4 regions of the Paucibacter sp. XJ19-41 genome follow, and region 1 is predicted to be linked to each of the others. Evidence: predicted binding sites of a transcription regulator. Region 1 holds the regulator's gene; each other region holds the start of a gene.
The links. The regulator sigma-54, encoded in region 1, starts transcription at its own class of promoters, with help from an activator protein. The targets are predictions, from matches to a motif close to TGGCANGNAANCTGCTTT.

Region 1 (3,702 bases):
GCCCAGCGCGATGTAGAGGTAGTCGCGCAGGAAGTTCGACAGCGAGATATGCCAGCGTCGCCAGAAGTCACTGATATTGCTTGCGCGGTAAGGGGAGTCGAAGTTGAAAGGCAGGCGCACATTGAACAGCAGCGAGATGCCGATTGCCATGTCCGAGTAGCCCGAGAAATCGAAGTAGAGCTGAAAGGTGTAGGCCAGGGCTCCCAACCAGGCCTCGTGGAAGTCGGGGTGCATGCCGGCGTCCGCCGGATTGAAGACGGCATCTGCGTAGGGACTGATGCCATCGGCCAGCACGACTTTTTTTACCAGACCCAGCACGAAGATGGCCAGGCCGGCCGCCAGCATGGCGGGCTGGATGCGGTAGGTGGCCGGATCCCTGAACTGCGGCATCATCTGCGCATGGTGCAGCACGGGGCCAGCGATCAGGTGCGGGAAGTAGGTGACGAACAGTCCGTAGTGACTGAAGCGGTATTCGCGTGTGCCCTTCTGGTAGCTGTCGGCCAGGAAGGCGATCTGGGTGAAGCTGAAGAAAGAGATGCCAATCGGCAGCAGCACCGCGCCGAGCTGCCACTGCGTGCCCAGCACCGCGTTGAGGTTGTCGACGAAGAAGTTGGCGTACTTGTAGTAGGCCAGCAGCAATAAATTGGCACTGACGCCGACGATCAGCAAGATTTTTGCTTGCGGGATCAAGCCATCAGCGCGCTTGGCGGCAATACCCTGGCCGATCCAGAAGTTGCCGACGATGGAGCCGAGCAGCAGCAGCACGTACTCGGGCATCCAGACGCCATAGAACAATAGCGAGGCTGCAAAAAGCCAGCTGGCCGCAGCGCCATGGCTCCAACGCCCGATGACGAAAAATCCGGCCAGCACCAGCGGCAGGTAGAGGGCAACGAAGGCGGCTGTGGTGAAGAGCATCTGCGCGTCGTTGCGTTGCCGCGCTACATCGCCTTGCGCAGATTCGCCGGCGCGATCTTCAGCGCTTCGCGGTACTTGGCGACGGTGCGGCGTGCGACCTGGATGCCTTGCTCTTCGAGCATGTTCGATAGCGCGCTGTCGGACAGCGGCTTGGCTGCGTCCTCAGCGGCGACGAACTGCTTGATCAACGCGCGCACCGCCGTGCTGGAGGCATTGCCGCCGGCCTCGGTGTTCAGACCGGAGCCAAAGAAGTACTTCAGCTCGAAGGTGCCAAAGCGGGTCGCCATGTACTTGGCATTCGTCACCCGCGAGATGGTCGACTCGTGCAGGCCCAGCTCGTCGGCTATTTCTCGGAGCACCAGCGGCTTCATCGCCAGCTCGCCGTGGGTGAAGAAGCCTTTTTGCCGCTCGACGATGGCCTGTGAGACACGCAGGATGGTGTCGAAGCGCTGCTGGATGTTCTTGATGAACCAGCGCGCCTCCTGCAGCTGGGCGCCCAGCGGCGAGTTGCTGACGCCGCCGCGGGTGGCGCGCAGCGCCTGGGCATAGAGCTCGTTGATGCGCAGCTTGGGCGCCACCTCGGGGTTCAGCATCACGCGGAACTCGCGGCCGACCTTGTGAACGATCACGTCCGGGATCACCGCCTGGGCCTGGCCGCGGGCAAACTGGCGGCCGGGCTTGGGTTCGAGGCTGGTGATCAGCGTCTGGGCCTCGCGCAGCAAGGCCTCGTCGGCGCCGGTCAGCGCCATCAGCTTCTTCAGATCGCGCTTGGCCAGCAGTTCCAGATGTTGCTTGCACACCAGGATGGCCACCACCTGGGCCTCGCTGCGCGGCTGGGCGCGCAGCTGCAGGATCAGGCACTCGGGCAGGTCGCGGGCGCCGACGCCCAGCGGTTCCAGGCTTTGCAGCCAGTTGAGGGCGCAGCGCAGCCGGTCGAGCAACTCGTCACGCGCCTCTGGATCCGCCTCGCCGGCCAACGATTCAACCAGCTCTTCGAGGCTGTCCTCCAGATAGCCGTCCTCGTTGAGCGACTCGATCAGCACATAGAGCGCGGCGCGATCCTCTGGGCTCAGCATCATGCCGGCCAGCTGCTGGTTCAGGTGCTCCTGCAGGCTCAGGCCCGGCGAGTCTTGCTCGGGTCGCTCGCCGTCTTCGTCGCCGCTGCCGGAGCCGCTATTGCTGGGCAGCTCGCGGATGCCGTCGAAATCATCTCGCTCGGTGCCGTTTTCCCAGTCCTCGCGCTCGGTGGCGCCGAAGTCCTCGGCCTGGATCTCGGGCGTGGTCTCGGGCTCGCCGGCGCCGCTGTCGGCGCCGATCTCGTCCTGCGCCTTGCGGATCTCTGGCAGCTCGGCAGCGGCCGGTGCGTCGGGGAATTCCTCCTCCGTTTCGAGCAGCGGGTTCTGCGCCAGCATCTGCTCGACTTCCTGGTTCAGCTCCAGAGTGGACAACTGCAGCAGGCGAATCGATTGCTGCAGCTGGGGTGTGAGCGCCAGATGCTGGCTGAGGCGGACCTGTAAGCTTTGCTTCATGGGCTTACATTCGGAAATGTTCGCCCAGATAGACCTTGCGCACGTCGGCGTTGTCGACGATCTCGTGCGGCGTGCCCTCGGCCAGCACCGTGCCCTCGCTGATGATGTAGGCGCGGTCGCAGATGCCCAGGGTCTCGCGCACATTGTGGTCGGTGATCAGCACACCGATGCCGCGGCTCTTCAGGAAGCGGATGATGCGCTGGATCTCCAGCACCGCGATCGGATCGACGCCGGCGAAGGGTTCGTCCAGCAGGATGAAACGGGGCTGGGTGGCCAGCGCGCGGGCGATCTCGACACGGCGGCGCTCGCCGCCGGAGAGCGCCGGCGCCGGGCTGTCGCGCAGCTTCTCGATGCTCAGCTCGTCCAGCAGCTTCTCCAGCGCCTCGTTGATGCGGGCGCTCGACCAGGCGCGGCCGTTCTCGTCCTGCTGCAATTCCAGCACCGCGCGGATGTTCTCCTCGACCGTCAGCTTGCGGAAGATCGAGGCCTCCTGCGGCAGATAGGACAGGCCCAGGCGCGAGCGCTGGTGAATGGGCAGGCGCTGCACGGCCTGGCCGTCGATGCGGATCTCGCCTGCATCGGCGCGCACCAGGCCGACGATCATGTAGAAGCTGGTGGTCTTGCCGGCGCCGTTGGGGCCGAGCAGGCCGACCACCTCGCCGCTGTGCACATCGAGATGGACGTTCTTGACCACCTTGCGCACACCATAGCTTTTCTGCAGGCCCTCGGCCTCCAGGCGGCTGAGGGCGGCGCTGGGTTCCGGGGGGGCGGCCGTCATGAAGGCTTGCGCGGCTGTTGCAAGCCCGGGCTGGTCTGCAGCGGCAGGGCCGGCTCGGAGGCGGCCGGCTCGGAGGCCGCCGCCGCGCGTGGCATCAGCACCATGCGGCCACGGCCGGCCGGATGGGGCGAGGCCTGCCCGCCCTCGATGCTGAAGACCTCAGAGCGGTTGTCGTAATGGATCACCGCACCGACCACCTCGTCCGCCACGGTGGCGCCGCGCATGCGCCGCACCACCGCATTGCCGACGAAGCGCACGGTGTCCGAGCGGCTGTCGTACTCGACCTGGTCGGCCGAGCCCTCGACCGCCTCGCCCGGCACATCGCGGGCCTGGCGGAAGGTCACCGGCTTGCCGGCCTCGCCGCTGGCATAGGCCTGTTGGTAGCCGTCACTGGTCTCGCGCACATCCATGCGGGCCGCGCGCATCACCATGCTGCCCTTGCTGAGCACGACATTGCCGCTGAACTCGGTGCGCTGCTTG
Region 2 (3,702 bases), on a different contig from region 1:
ATTACGGAACTGCGCCGGATCGCGACCGCTGACAAGGGGACATACGCAGATCTCACACTGATCACGCTCTTGTTGCGTGAGGGCCAGTTCGATACTGCGCTCAAGGCAATCGACCGACTGCAAGCAAAGCAAGAGCCGGGCAGTGCCGTAGCAGACAATCTGCGGGGCCGGGTAAATCTGGCTCGCAACGATGTTGCGGCAGCCCGCAGCAGCTTCGAGAAAGCCCTGAGCCTGGATCCGGTTTACCTGCCTGCCGTGACAAGCCTGGCTACGCTGGATCTGCAGGCAAACAAGCCAGCCGATGCAAAAAAACGCTTCGATGCGATGCTTGCCGCCGACCCGCAGAATCTGGCGGCCCTGCTGGGCCAGACCAAGATCCGCATTCTCGAAAAAGCCCCCGCATCCGAGATCACCAGCATGCTTGGTGCAGCAATCAAGCTCAATCCGCAAGCGGCCGAGCCGAGACTGCTGCTGGTCGAACTTCAACTCCAAAACAAGGAACACAAGGGTGCGCTCGAGACGGCACAGAGTGCGATCACCGCCCTGCCCGGCAACGCCGATCTGTTAGACGCTCTGGGCCGCGCTCAACAAGCTGCCGGCGAAAAACTCCAAGCCCTTGCCAGCTTCAAGAAGCTGGCCGGCCTTGAGCCGCGCTCGACGCGCGCCTTGGTTCGCACTGCCGGCGTCCACCTGGCAGCGAAGGATTCGGCTGCGGCCGAGCAGAGCTTGCGTCAAGCGCTGGAGATGTATCCCAATTACTTGCCTGTACAGCGCATGCTGATCACAGTGGCGCTGACCGACAAGAGACCTCAGGATGCTTTGAGGGTTGCCAAGACGGTGCAACAGCAGCGCCCCAAGGAAGTTGTCGGCTACGAAATGGAGGCGACCATTGAGGCGTCTCGCAACAACACGGAGGCAATGATCGCAAGCTACCGCCGCGCATTGCAGCAGATTCCCCGTACCGACATCGCGACCCGACTTCACGCCGCACAGATGACCGCAGGCCAGACTAAGGATGCCGACGAGACGGCGGCCCGCTGGCTCGCCAACTCTCCGCAGGACATCGCCTTCATGGCCTATCTGGGCGACCTCGCAATGACTCGCGGGGAGTACGAAAAGGCTGAGAAGCAGTTTCGCCAAGTGCTGAGCCGGCAAGCCAACAATACTGCCGCCCTGAACAATGTCGCATGGACCATGGCCCAACAGAAAAAGCCGGGCGCCGCCGAGTTTGCCGAACGCGCACTGAAGCTCGCGCCTGACACCCCTGGCCTGATGGATACGCTGGCCACAGCCTTGGCTGCAGAAGGTCGAGTCGAGCGCGCTCTTGAACTGCAGCGAAAGGCCTTGAGCCTTGCGCCCGAGCAACAAGTGCTGCGTCTCAACTTGGCCAAGCTGCTGCTGCAAGCAGGCAACAAACCGGCAGCGATGGCCGAACTCAAAACCCTCGAGAAGCTGGGGGACAAGTTCCCCGCACATACCGAGGTCGACCGATTGCTGAAGACGATCTGAGCGCATTCGCCAGGCCGTGCTGAGTCAGCCTCAAGCCGAATTTGTCGGTTTTCTTTACAAACCCAGTCGCAGCGTCAGCGCGCACATGAAATTTTCAGTTTTTCATGTTTCAAATCAACGACTTAATAGATCTGGCACGGCTTGTGCTTTATTTGCTCCAGCGACCGAGGCGATATCCGTCTCCGCTTCTTAAAGGACCGAAGACCATGATCAAACTAGCAAAACTGAGCACGCTCGCTGCGGTGTCGGCCGCTTGTGCTGCGCTGTTCGGCGCCACGTCGGCACACGCTTATGTCTATGGCGTTTCTCATCTGAAGGTTCAGGATTTGGCCATCGCCGTGCTCGATGGCAACACCGGCAACCCGACCTCGACGGCACAGGGCTACACCTTCAATCAAGCCAACACTGCGGTCATCAACAGTGCTGGCGGTGCATTTACCAGCGCAGCCTGTAATGGCAACGCCGCCCTTGGCACCACGAACTGCGGCGCTGGCCCGGTGCTGGATGCAGGCGTGGCGATCGCCGGCGGCTCGACTGTGGGCCGGGGTCAGAACGACTTCAGCTTTGTTGGCACCAACCAACTCCAGACCTACAGCCATTCGGACTCCCTGATCAACTCGGCACAGCTGGTTGGCGGCGTCCCGACCAATCTGGAGCAAATTGCCGAATCGCTGCTGAATACCAATGGTTCGGCACAGGCCAATGTCGAGCAGCAATCCAACACCACGCTGCAGACCACCATCGTGGTCGGTGGCGGCAGCGTTGGCTCTGTCCTGGACCTGAGCTTCCTGGCTGACGTTGATCAGCGTAGCCAGATCGATGGCAGCGCAGGCGCCTACCTGTCCCAGACCAATTCCAATGTCACCTTTACGCTGACACGCTCGGGTGATGACGGCGGCGGTTCTGTCAGCTGGAGCCCGCAGGGCACGGCAGGCAACAACTGCGATGTGTCTGGATTGCTGGCTGGCGTGACCTGCATTGAGACTGCTGATGGTTCCGACCTGAACTTCAACACCTCGACCAGCAACAACCCCAGCGCGCATGACAACAGCTTTGACGTCGGTGATGTGTTTGCCAGCTTCGGCATCCGCATCTTCGGCCTTGGTGCCGGCACCTACACGCTGGCGCTGAACGCTGTGTCCTCGACTTCGATCGTTCGTGAAGTTCCGGAGCCTGACGCCCTGGCCCTGCTGGGCGTCGCCTTGGCTGGTCTGGCACTGACCACCCGTCGTCGCAAGCAAGCCTAAAGCGCGAGCCTCTCGTGCTTGTTCGACAAAAGGCCCTTCGGGGCCTTTTTCCTTGTTTTGGAAGCCCTCAGCCTTGCGGCCTGCCGGCTCAACCTATGTACTCAGCCAGCAGGCGGGGAAAATTTCGGGTCGGATCAAAATTCGCAGCAAACTCATGCTGCAAGGCCTGAGCCCTGATTCGATAAGCAGCCTCGGGCCGCAAGAGCTCGGCAATGGACAGCCGGGCCCGCACAGGTGAAAATTCCCCGGCTCGCATCAGCAGACCGGCACCAGCACGCTGAACTGCAATCATATTCAGCACCTGATCCAGGTTTGAGCAGATTCCAAGCACCGGCTTGCCCATCTGGAGCGCCTGCGAAGCGGTCGGGTTGCCGCCATTGCAAATCACCAACTCGGCCGCTGCAGCCGCCAAGTTACCGGGCAGAAATGGCGCTGCATAGACATCGGGGGGGGCCGAGCCCAGCCCGCGGCGCCCAGCGGTAGCAACAAGACAGATCAAGCCCGCCTCACGGCAGGCCGTCACGATGGCGGGCAGCAGATCGACATTGCCGGTCGAGCCGAGTGTGATATAGACCCGCGGCGCTGTCTGGGCCAAAGCTTCATCCCACCAGTCCGGCAAAGCCATGCTCGGCGACCAAACGATCGGGCCGATGTAGTGATGCGAATCCGGTAGCGAATGCGTTGGTACCAAGCTGGGGGTATCTGAGTACAGCACCACATCACCATCGCAGTAATAGTCTCGAAGCGAGCGGACCGGTACCAGTCCGTAACGGGCTCTGACCTTGTTGATAGCCCGGCAGTGATAGCGGCTGGCCACTGGCCAGACAGCCGAGAAAACCCGATCCATCAGCGGAAAACCCAAAAACCTTGCGGCCGGCAAATCAGGTGCTCGAACCTGCTGATCGGCCGCATAGGGACTCCAGTACGCATTGCAGACGGCAAGTAG
Region 3 (3,702 bases), on a different contig from region 1:
CCTGCAGTTCGGCCACGATGGCCGCATCGGCCTTGCCGTTTTCCAGCGCGGTGATCAGCTGGGCCAGCGCGCGCCAGGCGCCCTCGCCATGGCCCTGGATCGCGGACAGCGACTTCGGCGCATGGACCGTGAAGTCCTGGTCGCTCTTCATCACCATCTCGCCGATCATGCCGGCCAGGCCCATGCGCTGGCCGTCTTCAGGGCTGAAGATGCGCACGCCGTGGGCGGCCAGATCGCGGATCTCGGCCGGCACGATGACGCCGCCGCCGCCGCCGAAGACCTGGATATGCTCGCCGCCGCGCGCCTTCAGCAGTTCGACCATGTACTTGAAATACTCGACATGGCCGCCCTGGTAGGAGCTGATCGCGATGCCCTGCGCATCTTCCTGCAGCGCCGCGTTGACGACCTCGTCGACCGAGCGGTTGTGGCCCAGGTGGATCACCTCGGCGCCCATGCTCTGCAGGATGCGCCGCATGATGTTGATCGCGGCGTCGTGGCCGTCGAACAGGCTGGCGGCGGTGACGAAGCGCACCTTGTGCGTGGGGCGGTACTCGGCCAGGGCCTTGTACTCGGCGGACAGATCGGTCATCTGGATGTCTCCTGCGCGGTGCTGGCTCGGCCGGGCCGGGCTTCTTCCCCGCGTTTTAGCAGCATGGGTGGGCGGATTCTAGGGCTTGATTGACGTTTACGTAAACGTTAACTTGCTGTGGCGCTCGCGGCACAGATATTGCAGCGCAGCAATATCCACCCCATCCGCCATGAGCCCCGCGTCCGACACTCCTACCCCTGGCCTGCGCGTGCTGCTGATCGATGACGGCGCGCACCGGGTCGATCTGATCCAGCAGGAGCTGGCACGGCAGGGCTGCGATGTCGTCGGCGTGATCGATTCGGCGACCTTGATCCATGACTGCGTGCTGCGGCTCAAGCCCGATGTGGTGATCGTCGACAGCGAGTCGCCGACGCGCGACACGATGGAGAACCTGGCCACCTTGAATGCGCAGATGCCGCGGCCGGTGGTGGTGTTCTCCGAGGACGGTAGCGACGACCCGATGCGTCGGGCGCTGAAGGCCGGGGTCAGCGCCTATGTGGTGGCGGGGCTGCGCCCGGACCGCCTGGCGCCGGTGCTGCAGGTGGCGATCGCCCGCTTCGAGCAGGACCTGGCGTTGCGCCAGCAACTCGACAAGGCCCAGGCCCAGCTCAGCGCGCGCAAGCTGATCGAGCGTGCCAAAGGCATTCTGATGAGCGAGACGGGCCTGGACGAGGACGCCGCCTACAAGCGCCTGCGCCGCCTGGCGATGGATCGCGGCGTGCCGCTGGTCGAAGTCGCGGAGCGTGTCATCGGTGCCCAGAACCTGCTGCGCCCCACATGAGGCCCGACATGAGGCCCGATCGCACCAGGCTGGCGCATCGCGCCGGCAATCGGTGCGCTTTTCGCGCAGCCGCTTGCGTTGCTGCCTGGGCATGCCGCTGGCACGGCTCCTGCTAGACAGACCACGAGGCCCGCAACGGCGTGGGCCTCGCTCTCAACAAGGTTCTAGGACAAAGGCGTCCGATCTCCTCCGCTCGTTGCACGGGTGGCAGGTGATCGTGGCGCCTTTTTCCATTTCTGGTTTGTCTCGGAGGTCTTCTCAATGCGTTTCAGCAATACGTCGAAGGATGGTGGGCTCATGAGTGAAGAGCGACGCAAGCTCCTGGTGGGCGGTGCGGCGGCAGCGGCCGTCGGCAGTCTGAGCCCCCAGGTTTGGGCGGCCGGCTCCGACAAGCCGGAGAAGGAGGAGGTGCGCATCGGCTTCATCCCGCTGACCGACTGCGCCTCGGTGGTGATGGCCTCGGTGCTGGGCTTCGACAAGAAATACGGCATCAAGATCATTCCGACCAAGGAAGCCTCCTGGGCCGGTGTGCGCGACAAGCTGGTCAACGGCGAGCTCGACATGGCCCATGTGCTCTACGGCCTGATCTATGGCGTGCACCTGGGTGTCAGCGGGCCGAAGAAAGACATGGCCGTGCTGATGACGCTGAACAACAACGGCCAGGCGATCACCTTGTCGAAGAAGCTGGCCGATAAGGGCGCGGTCGACGGCGCCAGCCTGGCCTCGCTGATGGGCAAGGAGAAGCGCGAGTACACCTTCGCGCAGACCTTTCCGACCGGTACTCACGCGATGTGGCTGTACTACTGGCTGGCCAGCGTCGGCATCAATCCGATGAAGGATGCAAAGGTCATCACCGTGCCGCCGCCGCAGATGGTGGCGAATATGCGGGTCGGCAATATGGACGGCTATTGCGTCGGCGAGCCCTGGGGCCACCGCGCTATCGTCGACGGCATCGGCATCACCGCGGTGACCACGCAGGACATCTGGAAGGATCACCCCGAGAAGGTGCTGGGCACCACTGGCGACTTCGTCAAGAAATACCCGAACACCGCGCGCGCCGTCATCATGGCCGTGCTGGAGGCCAGCCGCTGGATCGATGCCGGCCTGCAGAACAAGCTGAAGATGGCCGACACCATCGCCGAGAAGAGCTATGTCAACACCGGCGTCGACGCGATCAACCAGCGCATCCTGGGCCGCTACCAGAACGGCCTGGGCAAGACCTGGGACGACCCCAACCACATGAAGTTCTTCAACGACGGCGCGGTGAACTTCCCCTGGCTGTCCGACGGCATGTGGTTCCTGACCCAGCACAAGCGCTGGGGCCTGATCAAGGAGCACCCGGACTATCTGGGCGTGGCCAAGCAGATCAACCAGGTGGAGCTCTACAAGCAGGCCGCCAGCCAGCTGAAGATCAGCGTGCCCAAGGAGTTGATGCGCAGCTCCAAGCTGATCGACGGTGTGGTCTGGGACGGCAAGGACCCCGCCAAGTATGCCGATGGATTCCGCGTCAAAGCCTAAGGAGCTCCCCATGGTCAGTGCCGTTTTTCATTCGCCGAGCGAGGCCAGCAGCAGCGGCCCGATCTCGGTGTCGCTGCCGACGCCCGACGCACCGACGGTGCTGGCTGCGGGCGTTGTTGCGCCCGCTCCCAGGCCGCGCCGCCACCTCGACATGAACAGCCTGTGGATGCGCGTGCTGCCACCGGTACTGGGCCTGGCGCTGTTGATAGGCATCTGGGGGCTGCTGACGCAAAAAGGCGGCAGCTTCCCGACGCCCGGCGCTACCTTCGCTGCCGCCGTCAAGCTGTTCGCCGACCCCTTCTACAGCAATGGGCCGAACGACCAGGGCATAGGCTGGAACATTCTGTTCTCGCTGCAGCGCGTGGCGGTAGGCTTCGGCCTGGCCGCGGCGGTAGGCATCCCGCTGGGCTTCATCATCGGCCGCTTCGAGTTCGCCAACCGCATGTGCTCGCCGCTGATCAGCCTGCTCAAGCCGGTCTCGCCGCTGGCCTGGCTGCCGATCGGCCTCCTGGTCTTCAAGAGCGCCAACCCGGCCGCGATCTGGACCATCTTCATCTGCTCGATCTGGCCGATGGTGGTCAACACCGCGGTGGGTGTGCAGCGGGTGCCCGAGGACTATCTGAACGTCGCGCGGGTGCTCAAGCTCAGCGAGTGGAAGATCATCAGCAAGATCCTGTTCCCTGCCGTGCTGCCCTACATGCTCACCGGCGTGCGCCTCTCGGTCGGCACGGCCTGGCTGGTGATCGTCGCGGCCGAGATGCTGACCGGCGGTGTCGGCATCGGCTTCTGGGTCTGGGACGAATGGAACAACCTC
Region 4 (3,702 bases), on a different contig from region 1:
AGGCGGCGAACACGATCTCGGGGATGTAGACACCCTTGCTGAAGGTGGCCGCGTTGGCAAAGGTGCCGGCCGCGTTGTCCCAGATGCCCTTCATGAAAAGGCGATCAAAGCCGCCGATGAAGGCATTGCCCTCGGTGAAGGCCAGGCTGTAGCCGTAGATGACCCACAGCACGACGATCATCGAGAAGGTGACCATCACCTGCATCAGCACCGACAGCATGTTCTTGCTGCGCACCAGGCCGCCGTAGAACAGCGCCAGGCCCGGCACCGTCATCATGATGACGAGCAGGGTGCAGACCATCATCCAGGCGGTGTCGCCCTTGTTGGGCACGGGGGCGGGAGCAGCGGCGGCTGCGTCGGCCGCCGGGGCAGCCACGGCGGCCACCGCTTCGGAGGCCGCTGCGACGACCGCCGAGGCGGCCTCGGCGAGGGCGGGCGCGGAAGCAGCCGCGTCTTGGGCCCAGGCTGCAGGGGCGAACACCGCCGCAGCCAGCGCCAGGCTGGCAAGTAGTTTCTTCATGAAGAATCTCCGGGGATTTGTCTGTCTAGTCTTGTGATCGGTGAAGCTCAGAGCGCGTCGGCCCCGGTCTCGCCGGTGCGGATGCGCACCACCTGGTCCAGCGGCGAGACAAAGATCTTGCCGTCGCCGATCTTGCCGGTGCGGGCCGAGGCCTCGATGGCCTCGATGACCTGCTCGACCACCGCATCGTCGACCGCCGCCTCGACCTTGACCTTGGGCAGGAAGTCGACGACGTACTCGGCGCCGCGATACAGCTCGGTGTGGCCCTTCTGGCGGCCGAAGCCCTTGACCTCGGTGACGGTCAGGCCCTGCACGCCGATGGCGCTCAGCGCCTCGCGCACTTCGTCAAGCTTGAAGGGCTTGATGATGGCGGTGATCAGTTTCATTGCGTTCTCCTCACACGGTTTCAGAAGTTGTACTTGACGCTGACCACGACCGCGTTCTTGCCCAGGAACTTGTCCTTGACGGTGTAGAAGCCCTTGTCAGCGTCGGTGCCGACCAGCGCGATGCTGGGCACCAGGCCGCTGAAGTCCTTGGACAGCGCCAGCGAATAGTCGGTGTAGGAACCCACACCGCGCGAGGGGCCGTCAATGCGCTGGTAGCCGATATGGGGCGCCAGCATCCAGCCGTCCATCACTTCGAAGCTGGCCGACAGATCGGCATACCAGCTGTTCTTGCTGTCGGCGTTGCCGAAGGTGTCGGTGACCGCGTGCGAGTACTTGGCCGTGAACGGGCCATAGCTCAGCGCGCCATAGATCTCGGTGGTGTTGGCGCTGGTCGGCAGCTTGTTGCTCGGGTAGATGTAGGTCAGTACACCGATGTCGAGATTGACACCCTTGCTGATCTCGGTCTTGTAGCCGCCGTAGAGGTCGACCTCGACCTTGGCGTCGCCGCCAACGTCCTTGATCCAATTGATCGTCGAAGCCCAGGCGCCCACATAGAAGCCGCTCGGGTGCGCATAGTCCAGCCCGCCTTGCAGCGCCGGCTTCAGCCGGGTCTGCGAGATGCCGCGGTAGCGGTAGTCGCTGGTCAGGCTCGCGTTGAAGGCGACCGATGCGTCCTGAGCCTGGGCCGGCAGCGCACCGAGGGTCATGGCGGCGGCAAGCGTGGCAAGAATCAACTTCATGCGGGACTCCTAGCTGTTTGGAGGGGGAGGAAGCAGGTTCGATCCGGGGATTGCAGCTTCCGTGCCAGGCTCGGCGCCCCAGGCGAAACCGGGAAAGAGGCCCGGATCGCGCAGCGATGCACCAAAAGAGGATGGCCACGCTCGATGCCCGCACTTGGTGCAAGCACTTCATTGGTGCGCCAACGACGGCCCGCCGGGCGCGGCAAACGTGCAGAATCCACCCAGGATCGGTACGCACCGGTCCCGGGGAGGAGGCTATGTCTCTGGCCGTCGTACACAGCCGGGCGCTGGACGGGCTGGCCGCCGCGCCGGTCAGCGTCGAGGTGCATCTGGCCAATGGGCTGCCGATGTTCACCCTGGTGGGCCTGGCCGAGACCGAGGTCAAGGAGTCGCGCGAGCGGGTGCGCGCGGCCCTGCTGAACAGCGGCCTGAGCTTCCCCCACAACCGCCGCATCACGGTCAACCTGGCCCCGGCCGACCTGCCCAAGGAGGGTGGCCGCTTCGATCTGCCGATTGCACTGGGCATCCTGGCGGCCAGCGAACAGATCGACCCCGAGCGGCTGCAAGACATGGAATGCGCCGGCGAGCTGTCGCTGGCCGGCGAGCTGCGGCCGGTGCGCGGCGCGCTGGCGATGAGCCTGGCGCTGCGCCAGTCGGGCCTGGCCCGCGATCTGGTCCTGCCCGAGGCGAATGCCGCCGAGGCGGCCCTGGTCGGCGGCGTGGCGGTGTTCGGCGCCGCCCATCTGCTGGACCTGGTGGCCGCGCTGAGCCCGGGCGGCGATGGGTCGCCGCTGCAGCGCGCCCGCCCCGCCACCGTCTCGCTGGCCCCGGATGCCGCCCCCGATCTGCGCGATATCAAGGGCCAGGCCGGCCCGAAGCGGGCGCTGGAGATCGCCGCCGCCGGCGCGCTGAACCTCTTGCTGATCGGCCCGCCGGGCACCGGCAAATCGATGCTGGCCCAGCGCCTGCTGGGGCTCTTGCCACCGCTGGACGAGGAGCAGGCACTGGAGTCGGCGGCGGTGCTGAGCCTGGCCGGCCAGTTCGAGCCGGCGCTGTGGGGGCGGCGCGTGCTGCGCGCGCCGCACCACAGCGCCTCCAGCGTGGCCCTGGTGGGCGGTGGCTCGCCACCGAGGCCGGGCGAGATCACGCTGGCCCAGCACGGCGTGCTCTTTCTCGATGAGCTGCCCGAGTACCCCCGGGCCGCGCTGGAGGCCTTGCGCGAGCCGATGGAGAACGGCCGCATCCTGATCGCCCGCGCCGCCCGGCATGCCGAGTTCCCGGCCCGCTTTCAGCTCGTCGCGGCCATGAACCCCTGCCCCTGCGGTCAGCTGGGCAATCCGCTGGGCGAATGCCGCTGCTCGCCGGACCAGGTCTCGCGCTACCAGCGCCGGCTCAGCGGCCCTTTTCTGGACCGGCTCGACCTGCTGGTCGAGGTGCCGGTGCTGCCGCCCCAGGTGCTGGCGGCCGCGCCGGACGGCGAGCCCTCGGCCGTGGTCGCCGCTCGCGTCGCGGCCGCCCGTGAACTGGCCCTGGCCCGCCAGGGCTGCTGCAATGCGCTGCTGAGCCCCGCCCTGCTGGAGGCGCATGCCCAGGCCGAGCCGGCCGCTGCCGCGCTGTTGCAGAAAACCGCCACCCGGCTGGGCTGGTCGGGGCGCGGCTACCACCGGGTGCTGCGGGTCGCGCGCACGATTGCCGATCTGGCCGCCAGCCCCTTGATTGCACCGGCGCATATGGCCGAGGCCGTGCAGCTGCGGCGCGGTCTGCAAACCAAGGGTTAACACCAGGCATCAGCAAATCTAGCCACGGTCCATAAAGATTTCTCGGTCGACCTCGGTGCCGGATTGGTAGACATTCGCGCCACTACCCCATTCCATACAAGGAAGCCCGAGATGAAACGCCTGTTGCTCAGCGCCACCGCCGCCGTCCTGCTCTCCAGCACCGCCCAGGCCGCCACCTGGAATATGTCGGCCGAACAGCCCGACGCCAATTACCTGACCGTCAATGTGCGCCAGTTCGCCGAGGACGTGAAGGCCGCCACCGCCGGCCAGCTGGAGTT

Region 2: the regulator sigma-54 is predicted to act here: its motif matches at 1,642-1,659, upstream of PO768_RS01390 (EDSAP-1 family PEP-CTERM protein).
Region 3: the regulator sigma-54 is predicted to act here: its motif matches at 1,469-1,486, upstream of PO768_RS07500 (CmpA/NrtA family ABC transporter substrate-binding protein).
Region 4: the regulator sigma-54 is predicted to act here: its motif matches at 1,696-1,713, upstream of PO768_RS11745 (TorF family putative porin).

Annotation. Positions count from the first base shown of each region.
Region 1 is NZ_JAQOWX010000129.1:1,332-5,033, reverse strand. Features, by position in the region: gene PO768_RS24130 (MBOAT family O-acyltransferase) at 1-915, opposite strand, end outside; gene PO768_RS24125 (RNA polymerase factor sigma-54) at 939-2,444, opposite strand; gene lptB (LPS export ABC transporter ATP-binding protein) at 2,449-3,222, opposite strand; gene lptA (lipopolysaccharide transport periplasmic protein LptA) at 3,219-3,702, opposite strand, start outside.
Region 2 is NZ_JAQOWX010000003.1:439-4,140, reverse strand. Features, by position in the region: gene prsT (XrtA/PEP-CTERM system TPR-repeat protein PrsT) at 1-1,509, shown strand, start outside; gene PO768_RS01390 (EDSAP-1 family PEP-CTERM protein) at 1,716-2,756, shown strand; gene PO768_RS01385 (glycosyltransferase) at 2,845-3,702, opposite strand, start outside.
Region 3 is NZ_JAQOWX010000020.1:24,429-28,130, forward strand. Features, by position in the region: gene icmF (fused isobutyryl-CoA mutase/GTPase IcmF) at 1-589, opposite strand, end outside; gene PO768_RS07495 (ANTAR domain-containing response regulator) at 759-1,370, shown strand; gene PO768_RS07500 (CmpA/NrtA family ABC transporter substrate-binding protein) at 1,668-2,888, shown strand; gene ntrB (nitrate ABC transporter permease) at 2,899-3,702, shown strand, end outside.
Region 4 is NZ_JAQOWX010000037.1:4,032-7,733, forward strand. Features, by position in the region: gene amt (ammonium transporter) at 1-520, opposite strand, end outside; gene PO768_RS11740 (P-II family nitrogen regulator) at 568-906, opposite strand; gene PO768_RS11745 (TorF family putative porin) at 927-1,646, opposite strand; gene PO768_RS11750 (YifB family Mg chelatase-like AAA ATPase) at 1,904-3,424, shown strand; gene PO768_RS11755 (TRAP transporter substrate-binding protein) at 3,536-3,702, shown strand, end outside.